2 regions of the Pseudomonas sp. VMV1 genome follow, and region 2 is predicted to be linked to the other one. Evidence: predicted binding sites of a transcription regulator. Region 2 holds the regulator's gene; the other holds the start of a gene.
The links. Region 2 encodes FliA, which starts transcription of late flagellar genes. Its sites were predicted from a motif close to CTAAAGTTTNNNNNNNNNNNGCCGNTAA; they were not measured.
Positions count from the first base shown of each region.

Region 1: a site for FliA is predicted at 1,168-1,195, ahead of motA (flagellar motor stator protein MotA). Genes of this name have one in related genera too.

Region 1 is NZ_JBXGSE010000008.1:99,337-106,661, reverse strand. It holds gene ACUCV0_RS20690 (HDOD domain-containing protein) at 1-1,136, opposite strand, end outside; gene motA (flagellar motor stator protein MotA) at 1,254-2,105, shown strand; gene ACUCV0_RS20680 (flagellar motor protein MotB) at 2,105-3,268, shown strand; gene ACUCV0_RS20675 (nitroreductase family protein) at 3,432-4,031, shown strand; gene rsgA (small ribosomal subunit biogenesis GTPase RsgA) at 4,077-5,099, opposite strand; gene ACUCV0_RS20665 (class I SAM-dependent methyltransferase) at 5,194-5,964, shown strand; gene orn (oligoribonuclease) at 6,015-6,563, shown strand; gene ACUCV0_RS20655 (trimeric intracellular cation channel family protein) at 6,580-7,194, shown strand; gene ACUCV0_RS20650 (PAAR domain-containing protein) at 7,292-7,325, shown strand, end outside.
Region 2 is NZ_JBXGSE010000002.1:480,113-487,437, reverse strand. It holds gene ACUCV0_RS07800 (chemotaxis protein CheA) at 1-1,270, opposite strand, end outside; gene ACUCV0_RS07795 (protein phosphatase CheZ) at 1,297-2,085, opposite strand; gene ACUCV0_RS07790 (chemotaxis response regulator CheY) at 2,105-2,479, opposite strand; gene fliA (RNA polymerase sigma factor FliA) at 2,567-3,307, opposite strand; gene fleN (flagellar synthesis regulator FleN) at 3,304-4,134, opposite strand; gene flhF (flagellar biosynthesis GTPase FlhF) at 4,227-5,555, opposite strand; gene flhA (flagellar biosynthesis protein FlhA) at 5,566-7,325, opposite strand, start outside.

The sequences.
Region 1 (7,325 bases), on a different contig from region 2:
AGCAGCAGTCGGGGCAGACCGCAGGCCACCAGGGCCTGGCGGGCGCAATCGAACAGTTGCGGCAGGGTGGCGAAGGCACTGGGGGTGTGCAGCAGTTGTTCGCAGAGGCCACGCCAGCGTTGCGCCTGGCTTTCGCCTGCGACCTGTACCTTGGGCACTGGTCGCAGGCGGCGCTCGCCCGGTGGCCAGAGCAGCCCTTCGGCGGGATGCCAGAGACCAGGCCGGGCATGGCGCCGGGCGTCCTGCACGGCGAGTTCGTGGCTGCGACTCTGCACCCGCGCCAGGGGCAGCTGGAGATAAAGGGCGCTAAAGCGTTGCCAGCGCAGGGTATGGGCACCGTCCCAGGCGTGGTGGCTCGCCAGGGCCAGACCATTGGCGAGAAGGATGGTGTTGCCCGGATGGGTCAGCCAGCGCCTTAGATTGGGATCCTCGTCGAGTCGCTGCTGGTGCTGCAGGGGATCCTCGTCATGGGCGATATGCAGTGCCCTCACCAACTGGCGACGATCCTCGTCCAGCAGGCGGTAGCCTTCCACGATCCAGTCGGGCAACTGCCAGTGACGGGCCAGCGCCTGGCACAGGCGAATCGCCGGTACGCCCAGCAGCTCGCGCTCGACCTTCGGCGCCGGTTCGCCTTCGCCCAGCACCCGGCGTTCCCACTCCTCGAAGAGTTCGGGGTAGCGGGTCACCAGCGGCCAGAGCGGCGCCAGGAAGAGCAGGGCGGCCAGGCGGATGTCCGGCCACAGCCGCGCCAGGGGCACGCCGAACAGGCCCATTCCCAGCGTCATGGCGTGCTGGCTCACCAGGCACAGCTGCCGCAGCGGCCGCGGCAGGCGCTCCTCGGACAGGGTGGGCTGGCGAGCGATCAGGTATTCCGCCGGGCCCAGGCCGACGCGGCCGAGCACGGCTTCGAGGCTGGCCGCGGGATCGCCAAGGCTGGCATGGCCGCGATTGGCCTCGCGCAGCAGGGCCAGCGCCAGCGGCGGTGATTCGCAGAGACGCTCGGCGATTTCATGCAGCGCCAGACGGCCATCGGCCAGGCTGCGGCGCAGGCGCTCCGCGGTGGCGGTCGCCACCGGCAGGCGCACGCCTTCCAGATGTTTGACCCAGTCTTCGACGGTGTTTGGGCGGCTTGACATACGACGGTCGCCTCGAAATTTGATGAAAGGCCTTCAGTCCGGGGCGCCGGGTCCGATAAAGGGGGCGTGAGGGTGAATCCCCGGCTCAATTTTCCTTAGCACACAGTATTCCCAACCATGGCAAAAATCATCGGCATCATCGTGATATTCGCGGCTGTCCTCGGCGGCTACATCCTCGCGCATGGCAAGATCGCCGCGATCATCCAGCCGCTCGAGGTCCTGATCATCGGCGGTGCCGCCCTGGGGGCCTTTCTGCAGGCCAACCCCGGCAGCACCTTCATGCAGGTGTTCAAGAAGTCGCTGAAAATGTTCGGCAATCGCTTCACCCACGCCTTCTACATGGACGTGCTCAAGCTGCTCTACGAAATCCTCAACAAGAGCCGGCGCGAGGGCATGATGTCCATCGAGGCGGACGTCGAGGATCCCAAGGCCAGTCCGATCTTCAGCAAGTTTCCGAACATCCTCAAGGACGAGCGGATGACTGCCTACATCGCCGACTACCTGCGGCTGATGTCCTCCGGCAACATGGCGCCCCACGAGCTGGAAGGCCTGTTCGACATGGAGCTGGCGGGCATCAAGGAGGACCTGGAACATCCCTCCCACGCCGTGTCCCGCCTCGCCGACGGCCTGCCCGGCTTCGGTATCGTGGCCGCGGTACTGGGCATCGTGATCACCATGGGCATGCTTGGCGAGGGCGACCAGGCGGCCATCGGTGGTCACGTGGGCGCGGCGCTGGTAGGTACCTTCCTCGGCATTCTCGCGGCCTACGGCTTCTTCGGCCCGCTGGCGACCTGCCTGGAGCACGACGCCAAGGAAGAACTCAATGTGCTGGAGGCTATCAAGGCCTGCCTGGTGGCCGCCGCCAGCGGCATGCCGCCCACCGTCGCCGTGGAATTCGGTCGCAAGGTGCTGTTCCCGGCGCACCGGCCGTCCTTCAGTGAACTCGAGCAGGCGATGCGGGGCAGCTGATGGACAACAACCAGCCGATCATCGTCAAGCGCATCAAGAAGAGTGCCGCCGGTCACCACGGTGGCGCCTGGAAGATCGCCTTTGCCGACTTCGCGACCGCCATGATGGCGTTCTTCCTGGTGCTCTGGCTGATGTCCTCGGCCACCCCCGAGCAGAAGAAGGCCATCGCCGGCTACTTCCAGGACCCGATCGGCTTTACCGAGAGCGCCAGTCCCTATGTCATCGACCTGGGCGGTACCCCGACCCCGGCGCCCGATCGCACCCTGAACCCCGAGATCCAGGCGCAACCGGATTCGACCCAGAACAAGGTCAATCCGGACATGCAGGAGCGTGCCGATCCCAACGAGTCCAATCGCGTCGAGCCCGACCCCACCCAGGCGCTCGATCCGTCCGACAAGCGCCAGCCCAACGACGCCGCGCAGCAGCAGAAGGATGCCGCCAACCAGGCGAAGATGGATCCGAGCCAGGCGGAAAAACTCGCCGAGCAGGTCGAGAAGGAGCGCCTGGAGCTGTTGCTGCAGGAGCTGCAGAACAAGATCGAGCAGAATCCGGAGTTGCAGAAGTTCAAGGACCAGATCCTGCTGGAGATCACCCAGGATGGCCTGCGCATCCAGATCGTCGACGCCGACAACCGGCCGATGTTCGACTCCGGCAGCCCGCGGCTGAAGTCCTACTTCGAGGACATCCTGCTGGCCATGGCCGACACCATTCGCCAGGTCCCGAACAAGATCAGCATCAGCGGCCATACCGATGCGGCGCGCTACAACGGCAAGGGCGACTTCAGCAACTGGGAGCTGTCCGCCGGCCGGGCCAACGCAGCGCGGCGGGCACTGATCGCGGGCGGCTATCCGGAAGACCAGGTGGCGCGGATCGTCGGCTATGCCTCTTCGGCACCCTTCGATCGCGACCATCCGCTCAATCCGGTCAACCGCCGCATCGACATCATCGTGCTGACCAAGAAGGCGCAACAGGCCATCGAAGGACGGGCCGGGGGCAATCAGGCACCCAAGCCCGCGGCCGGCTCAGCGCCAGCCGCCAGTCGGAGCGGAGTCTCCAGTGGCGGCGTTTCCGCCACCGGAAACCTGGCCCAACCTATCAATAACGCGGCCTTCAAGCAGCAGGTCAACGCCTTCGATGCCGGCGTCATCCAGGGCAAGCCCTGAGCGGCGGCCCCGATCGATAGGAAAATTCGCTGCTAGCGTTCGGTTTTTTCGTCCGTTGCGGCGCGGATGGGTCGTTATGCTGCAGGGGTTTCATGCTGGATCGGGCACCTTGCGCCCTGGCGCGCGGTCTCTCGATCTCCGATTCCCTTGCAGGAGCCTCCCGATGAGCAACGCCTTTATCGACACCATCAAGCGCCGCCGTAGCCAATACGCGCTGGGCAAGAACCTGCCGCTGGCCCAGGATCAGGTCACCGCGCTGATCCAGGAAGCGGTCAAGCTGTCGCCGTCCGCCTTCAATTCGCAGAGCTCGCGGGCGGTGATCCTGTTCGGCGCCGAGAGCGACAAGTTCTGGGGCTTCGTCATGCAGGCGCTGCGGCAGATCGTGCCGGCCGACGCCTTCGCCGCTACCGAAGGCAAGATCAACAGCTTCGCGGCCGGCGCCGGTACCGTGCTGTTCTACGAGGATCGGCATGTCGTTGCCGGCCTGCAGGACAAGTATCCCGCCTATGCCGACAACTTCCCCATCTGGTCGGAGCAGGCCAGCGGCATTGCCCAGTTCTCGGTGTGGACCGCCCTGGCCAATGCCGGCATCGGCGCCAGCCTGCAGCACTACAATCCGCTGCCTGACGCCCTGGCCGCTGCCGAGTGGCAATTGCCCGACACCTGGCACCTGCGCGCCCAGATGCCCTTCGGCTCCAACGAAGGCGACTTCCCCGAGAAGGGCTTCATGGACGATGCCGAGCGCTTCCGCGTCTTTGGCTGATAGTCGTCGATCGATAAAAAACGCCGGGCTTGCCCGGCGTTTTCGTCAGTAGCGCGATTCGCCTTCGAGGCTGGCCAGGATATGCCGGTAACTGGCCATTCGCTGCGGATGGATATCACCGCGTTCCAGGGCGGCGAGCAGGGCGCAGCCGGGTTCGCGCTCGTGCTTGCAGTCGCGAAAGCGGCAGTGGCCCAGGTAGTCGCCGAATTCCTTGAAGCCAGCCTCGACGTCGTCGCGGCTGACGTGGCTGAGGCCGAATTCGCGGATGCCGGGCGAATCGATCAGATCGCCGCCATCGGGGAAGTGGAAGAGCCGGGCGGTGGTGGTGGTGTGGGTGCCCTTGTTGGTCAGCTCGGACAGCGGCCCGACGCGCGTATCGACGCCCGGCAGCAGGGCGTTCACCAGCGACGACTTGCCCACGCCGGATTGGCCGACGAAGACACTGACGTGCTCATCCAGGGCGCTCTTGAGCTGGTCCATGCTCAGGCCGTTGTGGGCCGACACCTCCAGCAGCGGATAGTCCAGCTCGCGGTAGATGCCCAGCAGGTCGTCCAGCGCCGCGCCGTTGTGCTCGTCGATCAGGTCGGCCTTGTTGAGCAGCAGCAGCGGCTGGATGCCGGCATGCTCGGCGGCCACCAGGTAGCGGTCGATGAGATTGGCGTGGGGCGTGGGCAGCGGGGCGAAGACGATCACCAGGCGGTCGACGTTGGCCGCCACCGGCTTGAGCTGACCGCGCATGTCCGGCCGGCAGATCTCCGAACGGCGCGGCAACTGGGCGACGATGACGCCATTGCCCTGGATGCCGGCGCGAAACACCACCTGGTCGCCCGTGACGAGGGTCGGCAGGTTGGCGCGCAGGTGGCAGCGCTGCAGCCGACCTTCGCCATCTTCGACCTCCACCTGAACGCCGAAGTGGGCGATCACCTGGCCCTGTTGTTCCGGGCCGAGATCGCCGCCTTCCAGTTCGTCGACCAGCTTGGATTCGCGCTTTTCCGCGCGAGCAGCGCGTTCAGTCTGGATTTTTTCGATCCGCCAGCTCTGGCGACGGGTCAGGTGGCGTTTGGCCATGGGAAGTCCGCAGGTTTCAGGGTCGAGGAGTCTAGCATTGGCCGCCTCTCGCGGATTACCTAAACTTGGTCCACCTCGTCGCTCTGGAGCCCCCATGCTGGCCCATCTCGCCTCGCGCTATCCCCTGTTGCTGGCCGTGCTGGTGCAACTGGCCGCCCTGGTGCTGGCGGTCGTCGGGCTACGGCTGTGGGCCGGCTTCACCGGCCAGCGGCCGTCGCTGCTGCTGCTGGTGTGCCTGCAGGCGGTGCTGGCGGCGCTGCTGGGCGAGCGCCTGGGCCTGGCGCGCTGGTGGGTCTTCATCAATCTGCTGTTCGCTCCGGCGCTCTACCTGGTCAGTGGTCGCGGCCTGTCGGCGGGTATCGCCGCGCTCGGCTTCCTGCTGCTGCTGTTGCTGAACTGGAACAGTCTGCGCGAGCGGGTGCCGCTCTATCTCACCGGCCGCCAGACCCGCGAGCGGCTGGCCGAGCTGCTCGCCGAGCGCGAGCCGGGCTTTCGCTTCGTCGACCTCGGCTGCGGCCTGGGCGATACCCTGGTCGACCTGTCACGGCGCTTTCCGCAGGCCACCTTCGTTGGCGTGGAGACGGCGCCGCTGAGCTTCGCCCTGGCCTGGCTGCGCTGCCTGCCACGCCATAACTGTCAGGTACGCTATCGCGATCTCTGGCGGGTGGAGCTGGGCGAGTTCGACATCGTCTACTGCTTTCTCTCCCCGGCGCCCATGCCACGCCTGGGCGACAAGGCTCGCACGGAGCAGCGGGCCGGCAGCTGGCTAATCAGCAACACCTTCGAGATTCCCGGCCAGCCAGCGGACAGGGTGCTGGAAGTAGGCGACCTGCGTGGCAGCCGGCTGCTGCTCTGGCGCCGGTAGGTGCGCGGCAGGCGCACTGCTACACTGGTGCCATCATCAAGGAGTTCACCATGACCACCCCCAATCCGCAGCACCTGATCTGGATCGACCTGGAAATGACCGGCCTGGATCCGGATCGGGACGTGATCATCGAGATGGCCACCATCGTCACCGACAGCGACCTCAATGTGCTGGCCGAGGGCCCGGTGCTGGCCATCCACCAGTCGGACGAGATCCTGGCCGGCATGGACGAGTGGAACACTCGTCAGCACGGTGGTTCGGGGCTGACCCAGCGGGTGCGCGAGAGCACCGTCGATACCGCCCAGGCCGAGGCCCTGACCCTGGAATTCCTGCAGCAGTGGGTGCCCAAGGGCAAATCGCCGATCTGCGGCAACAGCATCTGCCAGGATCGCCGCTTTCTCTATCGCCGCATGCCGGAGCTGGAAGCCTACTTCCACTACCGCAACCTGGACGTCTCCACCCTCAAGGAGCTGGCCGCGCGCTGGGCGCCCCATGTGCGTGACGGCGTGAAGAAGAGCGGTAGTCACCTGGCGCTGGACGACATCCGCGATTCCATCGCCGAGCTGCGGCACTACCGCGAGCACTTCATCAAGGTCTGATGGTCGCGCAGCCGTGCTGCTGTCCATCCTCTATCTGATCGCCATCACCGCCGAGGCCATGACCGGCGCCCTGTCCGCCGGTCGCCGCGGCATGGACCTGTTCGGCGTGGCGCTGATCGCCAGCGTCACCGCCCTGGGCGGCGGCTCGGTGCGCGACGTCCTGCTGGGGCACTATCCGCTCGGCTGGGTGAAGCACCCGGAGTACCTGGCGCTCACCGTCGGTGCGGGCCTGGCCACCGTGGCCATCGCCCGGGTCATGCGCTATCTGCGTCGGCTGTTCCTGGTACTCGACGCCCTGGGCCTGGTGGCTTTTACCGTGATCGGCTGTCAGGTGGCCCTGGAGATGGGCCTGAGTCCGGCCATCGTCATCGTCAGCGGTACCCTCACCGGCACCTGCGGCGGCATCCTGCGCGACATCCTCTGCAACGACGTGCCCCTGATCCTCAGGCGCGAGCTCTATGCCAGCGTGGCGGTGCTGTCCGCCGGTTGCTATCTGCTTTGCCGTCAATGGCTGAGTGAGGAGCAGGCGCTGCTCATCACCCTCGGCGCCGGACTGCTGCTGCGCCTCTTGGCGCTGAGATTCAACTGGCAGATGCCGACCTTCAGCTATCCGGACGATCCCCACGGCTAGGGCTGTGACAGATTGCGCTACACTTCGCTAAAACCCTTGTCCTAGAGCCTTTTGTGCGGCATTTTCAGGCGCCCAGTTACCGATAGGGAGATCGGTCATGTCTGGAAAACCTGCTGCGCGCCTGGGCGACG
Region 2 (7,325 bases):
TCTTCATGACCGAGGTCTGCAGATCCGCGGTGACCACGTCGAGGTTGGACACGGCCTTGGCCATGGCCTCGTCGCCGCTGTTCAGGCCCAGGCGTACCAGGCGGTTACGCACCAGCACCAGTTCGCCGACCATGTTCATGATCTCGTCCAGCCGCGCGGTATCGACCCGCACGGTGGTCTCCGCCTCGCTGGTGGGACGCTCGCCTGCCGCGGCAGGTGCCGCCGGCTTGGGCGCAGCGACCTCGGCGGCCGGTTTCGGTGCCGGTGCTGGGGCCGGGGCCGGGGCCGGAACGGGCTGAGGCGCGGCGACCGGTGTCGGCGCAGCGGCAACCGGTGCAGCTACGGGCTCGGCGGGACCACTGAACTTGCCCTTGCCATGGAGTTCATCAAGCAGGGATTCGAACTCGTCATCGGTGATCTCATCACCACTCGCCGCCGCCGGAGCAGCCGTGACGGGTGCCGATGCGGCCGGCGCAGGAGCCTCGTTCGCGACGAACTTGCCCTTGCCGTGCAGCTCGTCGAGCAGGGCTTCGAATTCGTCATCGGTGATCTCGTCGCCACCCGTGGCGGCCGGCGCAGGTGCCGTGGCAGCCACCGGAGCCGCCGCTGGCGCCTCGTTGAACTTGCCTTTGCCATGCAGCTGATCGAGCAAGGCCTCGAATTCGTCGTCGGTGATGTCCTCGCCACCGGCGGCACTGGCGGTTTCCGCAGTGGCCCCCTGGTCGGCACCCGGCTCGCTACCCAGGGCATCGAGCAGGTTCTGGAAATCGGCATCGCTCAGTTCCGGCTCGGCAGCCGCCGCGGCGGTCGGAGCGGGCTCTGCGGCGGCGACCGGGGCAACAGCCACGGGCGCAACCGGAACCGGCGCCGGCTCACTGCCGGCGGGTTCGGCCAGGCGGGCCAGGGCCGCCAGCAATTCAGGCGAGGCCGGGGTCGGCTCTTCGCGTTCACGGACCTGACCGAACATTTCGTTGACGGAATCCAGTGCCTGCAGCACTACATCCATCAGCTCGGCATCCACGCGGCGTTCGCCTTTGCGCAGGATGTCGAACACGTTTTCCGCGATATGGCAGCACTCGACCAGGGTATGGAGCTGCAGGAAACCGGCACCGCCCTTTACGGTATGGAAGCCACGGAAAATGGCATTCAGCAGATCCATGTCATCCGGGCGGCTTTCCAGCTCGACCAATTGTTCGGACAACTGTTCGAGAATCTCGCCGGCCTCTACCAGGAAATCCTGGAGGATTTCTTCATCGGCGTCGAAGCTCATTCCTGCACTCCCCAAGAGGGTCTGGGTCAAAAGCCCAGACTGGATAGAAGATCGTCGACGTCGACCTGAGCGGCCACGACGTCTTCACGCTTATCGGCATGAATCTGCGGACCTTCACCCTTCATCGTCTTTTCTTTTCGATTCTGTTCGATCAGCGCGGTGTGATCGTGACTGAAGCCGGTATAGCGATCGACCTGACTGGCCATCATCACCAGCTTGACGAGGTCTTTCTCGATCTGCCCGACGAGATTGACGACCCGCTTGATCACCTGACCGGTGAGATCCTGGTAGTCCTGCGCGAGGAGAATGTCGTTGAGCTTGGCCGACAGCTGCTCGGCACTGCTCTCGCTGTGGCTGAGGAAGGCGTCGACGCGCTTGGCCAGTTCGCGGAATTCGTCCGCGCCCATTTCCCGGCGCATGAATTTCTTCCAGTCGGCATGCACGGCACGGGCCTCGTCGCCGAAGTTGCCTACCAGCGGTGCGCTCTCCTCCACCAGATCCATGGTTCGGTTGGCAGCGTTCTCGGTCATCTTCACCACGTAGGAGAGACGATCGGTGGCATCGCTGATCTGGGAGACCTCTTCGCCGGCCATGCCGCGCGGATCGATCTCGAAGTTGACGATGGCATTGTGCAGCTCGCGGGTCAGCTTGCCGACTTCCTGGTAAAGACCCCGGTCACGCAGTTGATTGAGCTCATTGATAACATGCACGGCCTGGGTGAAATCGCCGCTTTCCAGGCATTTCACCAGCTCTTGGGCGTGCTGTTTTAGATTCGACTCGAAGTCGCTGAAGCTGTTGGTGCCAAGCTGATCCATAACGTCCCCGCGGCTTTCTTCAGCCGTTCACCCGCTCGAAGATCTTGTCGATCTTTTCTTTCAGCACCTGGGCGGTGAAAGGCTTGACCACATAGCCATTCACGCCGGCCTGAGCGGCTTCGATGATCTGCTCACGCTTGGCCTCGGCGGTCACCATCAGCACCGGCAGGGTCTTCAGGCGCGCGTCGGCGCGGACCTGGCGCAGCAGATCGATGCCGGTCATGCCAGGCATGTTCCAGTCGGTGACGAGAAAATCGAAGTTGCCGCTCTGCAGCATCGGCAGTGCGGTATTACCGTCGTCTGCTTCGGCGGTATTGGTGAATCCCAGATCGCGCAGCAAATTCTTGATGATGCGTCTCATCGTGGAAAAATCGTCCACGATGAGGATTTTCATGTTCTTGTCCAAGTCGACCTCCGTCCTAATCCGCACACACGCCACAAGGCGCGTCTAAGCAATCGTAGTAGCCTGAGTACCAGCCGGTTAACGCGAACGCCATTCCGCCAGCCGCGCCCGCAGGCGTGCCGCGCATTGACTGTGAAGTTGGCAGACACGTGACTCGCTCACACCCAGCACCTCGCCGATTTCCTTGAGGTTGAGTTCCTCGTCGTAATACAGCGAGAGCACCAGACGTTCACGCTCCGGAAGATTGGCGATGGCCTCGGCCAGGGCCTTGCGGAAGCGCTCGTCTTCCAGACCGCGACCGGGCTCGAGTTCATGCGAACCGCTCTCCTCGAGCCCATGCTCACCACCCTCCATGAGGTCGTCGAAGCTGAACAGGCGACTCCCCATGGTGTCGCCAAGGATGCCGTAGTACTCATCCAGACTCAATTTAAGTTCGGCCGCGACTTCGGAATCTTTAGCGTCACGACCAGTGCGCGCTTCCACTGCCCGAATGGCGTCGGTGACCATGCGCGTGTTGCGGTGCACCGAGCGCGGTGCCCAGTCGCCCTTCCGGACCTCATCGAGCATGGCACCGCGGATGCGGATGCCAGCGTAGGTCTCGAAGCTGGCGCCCTTGCCGGCGTCGTATTTGCGCGAGGCCTCCAGCAGACCGATCATGCCGGCCTGCATCAGGTCTTCGACCTGTACGCTCGCCGGCAGGCGCGCCAGGAGATGGTAGGCGATGCGTTTCACCAACGGCGCGTAGCGGTTGATGAGCTGCTCCTGCTGGGTACGTTCCGAGGTTTTGCTGTACATGCGAAGCCCGCTGGATGCTGTCATGCGTGGGTACCGATGGCTGGTTGCACAAGGCGCTCGACAAAGAACTCGAGATGGCCGCGCGGATTGGCGGGCAGCGGCCAGCCATCGACTTTCTGAGCCACCGCACGAAAGGCCAGTGAGGCCTTGGCACGCGGAAAGGCTTCGTACACGGGGCGCTGTTTCTGTACCGCTTTGCGCACCGCTTCATCGAACGGAATGGCGCCCACGTATTGCAAGGCGACATCCAGGAATCTGTCGGTCACCTTGGTCAGCTTAGCAAAGAGATTGCGGCCTTCCTGGGGTGTCAGCGCCATATTCGCCAACACCCGGAAACGGGTGACGCCATGGTCGCGATTGAGCAGCTTGATCAGGGCGTAGGCATCAGTGATGGAGGTGGGCTCGTCGCACACCACGACCAGGACTTCCTGGGCGGCGCGGACGAAGCTGACCACCTGGTCGCCGATGCCGGCAGCGGTATCGACGATGAGCACGTCGAGGTTCTCGCTGATGTCGCTGAAGGCCTGGATCAGACCGGCATGCTGGGCCGGCGTCAGATTGACCATCGCCTGGGTGCCCGAGGCTGCCGGGACGATGCGGATGCCGCCCGGCCCGTGCAGCAGCACGTCGCGCAGCTCACACTCGCCGGAAATGACGTCGGCCAAGGTGCGCTTGGGCGACAGCCCGAGCAGAACGTCGATGTTGGCAAGGCCCAGGTCGGCGTCGAGCAGCATGACGCGCCGCCCGATATCGGCCAGGGCCAAGGCCAGGTTGACCGACACATTGGTCTTGCCGACACCGCCTTTACCGCCCGTGACCGCTATGACTTGGACGGGATGCATGCTACCCATTGCCTGATACCTTTGATTGAAATCCGTCACACTTTAGACCAAGTGCATTTGGCGTGCCCAGGCATGCGATGCACCACCACCGTTCGTCGGCGCTAACCGGCGCGGCGGGCATTGCTCTGATACAGGCCGGCGAACATGCCGGCCATGGTTTCTTCGCTCGGCTCTTCGGACGCCTGCAGGCTCACGGCGCGGCTCACCAGCTGGTGGCTGCGGGCCTGATGTAGATCGTCCGGGATGCGCGGACCATCGGCGATGTAGGCCACCGGCAGGCGCTGGCTGATGGCCAGGCCCAGGGCTTCGCCGAGGCTGGCGGCCTCGTCCAGCTTGGTCAGCACGCAGCCGCTCAGACCGCAGCGCCGATAGCTGTGATAGGCCGCCTTGAGCACCTGGCTCTGGCTGGTGACACCCAGCACCAGGTAATTGCGAATCTTCAGCTGGCGGTTCGCCAGGGCTTCGAGCTGCGCCTTGAGCGCCGGATCGTTGGCGGGCATGCCCGCGGTATCGATCAGCACCAGACGCTTGCGTGCCAGGGGCGCCAGGGCCTGCGCCAGGGACTGGCCCGGATCGACCAGGGTCACCGGTACGTCGAGGATGCGGCCCAGGGTCTTGATCTGCTCCTGGGCACCGATGCGGAAGCTGTCCATGCTGACCAGCGCCAGACTCTGGGGACCGTACTTGAGCACGTAGTTGGCGGCGAGCTTGGCCAGGGTGGTGGTCTTGCCCATTCCGGCCGGGCCGACGAAGGCGACGATGCCGCCCTCCTCCAAAATCTTGGCGTCAGTGGTCTTGGCCAGCTGGGCGAAGTTGGCCAGCAGCATGCGCCAGGCATGGCGCGGGTCCTGGATCTTGGCCACGCTGTCGAGCAGGTGGCGGGCCAGGTCGGCCGGCAGCCCCATGCGTTGCAGACGGCGCCAGAGGCCGGCCTGCTCCGGACGGGTGGACTGCACCTGCGTCCAGGCCATGGAGCCCAGCTGGACTTCCAGCAGTTCACGCAGGCCACTGAGTTCGCTGCGCATGGCTTCCAGGGCGCGGCGGTCTTCCGGCGCGGCGCTGGCGGCAGCTGCCGCAGCAGCCGGTTGGGGGGCACGCGGCGGGGCGATCACCGGCTCGCGACGACTGTCGGCAGCACTGATGGCGCCGAGCAGCTGCTTGTCCTTGGGCGCGGCCGAGGGCACGCCCGGCGCGCGGATGCTGAGGTCGGCATGGGCCTGGGCGATCTTCGCATGGGTCTTGCGCAACTCCGCCTGCAGCTCCGCGTTGGGCGCAGCCGGTGCCGGAGCCTGGTAGTCCAGCGCCGCGGTCAGCTCGACCCCGCCGGCGACCCGGCGGTTGCTGAGGATGGCGGCATCAGGGCCCAGCTCGTCGCGTACCAGCTTCATGGCTTGACGCATATCGGCAGCGAAGAAACGTTTGACTTGCATGATCTAGACCTCAGCCATTCTGGCCAACGGTAGCGACGATGGTGACCTGCTTGTTGTCCGGAATTTCCTGGTAGGCCAGTACACTCATGTTCGGCGCTGCCATCCGGGCGAAGCGGGACATCATCCCGCGGATCGCACCAGCTACCAGCAGCACCACTGGCTTACCCATCATTTCCTGACGCTGCGCTGCCTCGATAAGGGAACGCTGCAGTTTTTCAGCCATGCCAGGCTCAAGGAACATACCGTCCTCGGCGCCCTGACCGGCCTTCTGCATACTACTTAGCAACATCTGTTCCAACCTTGGCTCAAGGGTGATAACAGGCAGCTCAGGCTCCATTCCTACGATGTTCTGGACGATTGCGCGGGACAACGCGACCCGTACGGCACCGGCGATGGCGGCGGGATCTTGACTCCGCGGACCGACGTTGGCGATGGCTTCGGCGATGGTGCGGATGTCGCGGACCGGTACCTGCTCCTGCAGCAGCTGCTGGAGGATCTTGAGCAGGGTCGACAGGGAGACGATGCCGGGCACCAATTCTTCGGCCAGCTTGGGCGAACTCTTGGCCAGCACCTGCAGCAATTGCTGGACTTCTTCGTGACCAATCAGCTCGTGGGCATGCTTGAAGAGGATCTGGTTTAGGTGGGTGGCGACCACGGTACTGGCGTCCACCACGGTGTAACCCAGGGATTGGGCCTGATCACGCTGGGTGACGTCGATCCAGACGGCTTCCAGACCGAATGCCGGATCCTTGGCGGCGACGCCATTGAGGGAGCCATAGACCTGACCGGGGTTGATCGCCAGTTCGCGGTCGGGATAGATCTCGGCCTCGGCCACGCTCACGCCCATCAACGTCAAACGATAGGCATTGGGCAGCAGGTCCAGGTTGTCGCGAATATGGACCGAAGGCATAAGAAAGCCGAGGTCCTGGGACAGCTTCTTGCGCACGCCCTTGATCCGCGCCAGCAGTTGACCACCCTGGTTGCGATCAACCATGGGGATCAGCCGGTAGCCGACTTCCAGACCCACCATGTCCACCGGGGTCACGTCGTCCCAACCTAGCTCCTTGGCCTCGGCCGGGCGCTGCACGGGAGCCAGGTCCTGCTGCTTCTTGGCTTCGACTTCGGCGGTCTGCTTGGCCTGGCGCTGACGCTTGTAGATCAGCCAGGCACCGGCGGCGGCACCACCGCCCAGACCAAGGAACGGCAGGTGCGGCATGCCCGGCACCAGGCCCATGGCGATGATGATGAAGGCCGATACCGCCAGCGCCTTGGGCGAGGCAAACATCTGACGATTGACTTGCTGACCCATGTCCTCGGCGGAAGAGACGCGGGTCACCATGATGGCCGCGGCGACCGACAGCAGCAGCGACGGGACCTGGGCCACCAGGCCGTCACCGATGGTCAGCAGGGCGTAGATGCGGGCAGCGTCGCCGAACGACAGACTGTGCTGGGCCATGCCGATGGCCATGCCGCCGATGAGGTTGATGAAGAGGATCAGCAGGCCGGCGACGGCGTCACCGCGCACGAACTTGCTGGCACCGTCCATGGAGCCGTAGAAATCGGCTTCCTGACCCACTTCGGTCCGGCGCTTCTTGGCTTCGTTCTGGTCGATGATGCCAGCGTTGAGGTCGGCATCGATGGCCATCTGCTTGCCGGGCATGGCATCCAGGGTGAAGCGCGCCGACACCTCGGAGATGCGGCCGGCACCCTTGGTCACCACCACGAAGTTGATGATCATGAGGATGGCGAACACCACCGCACCGACCACGT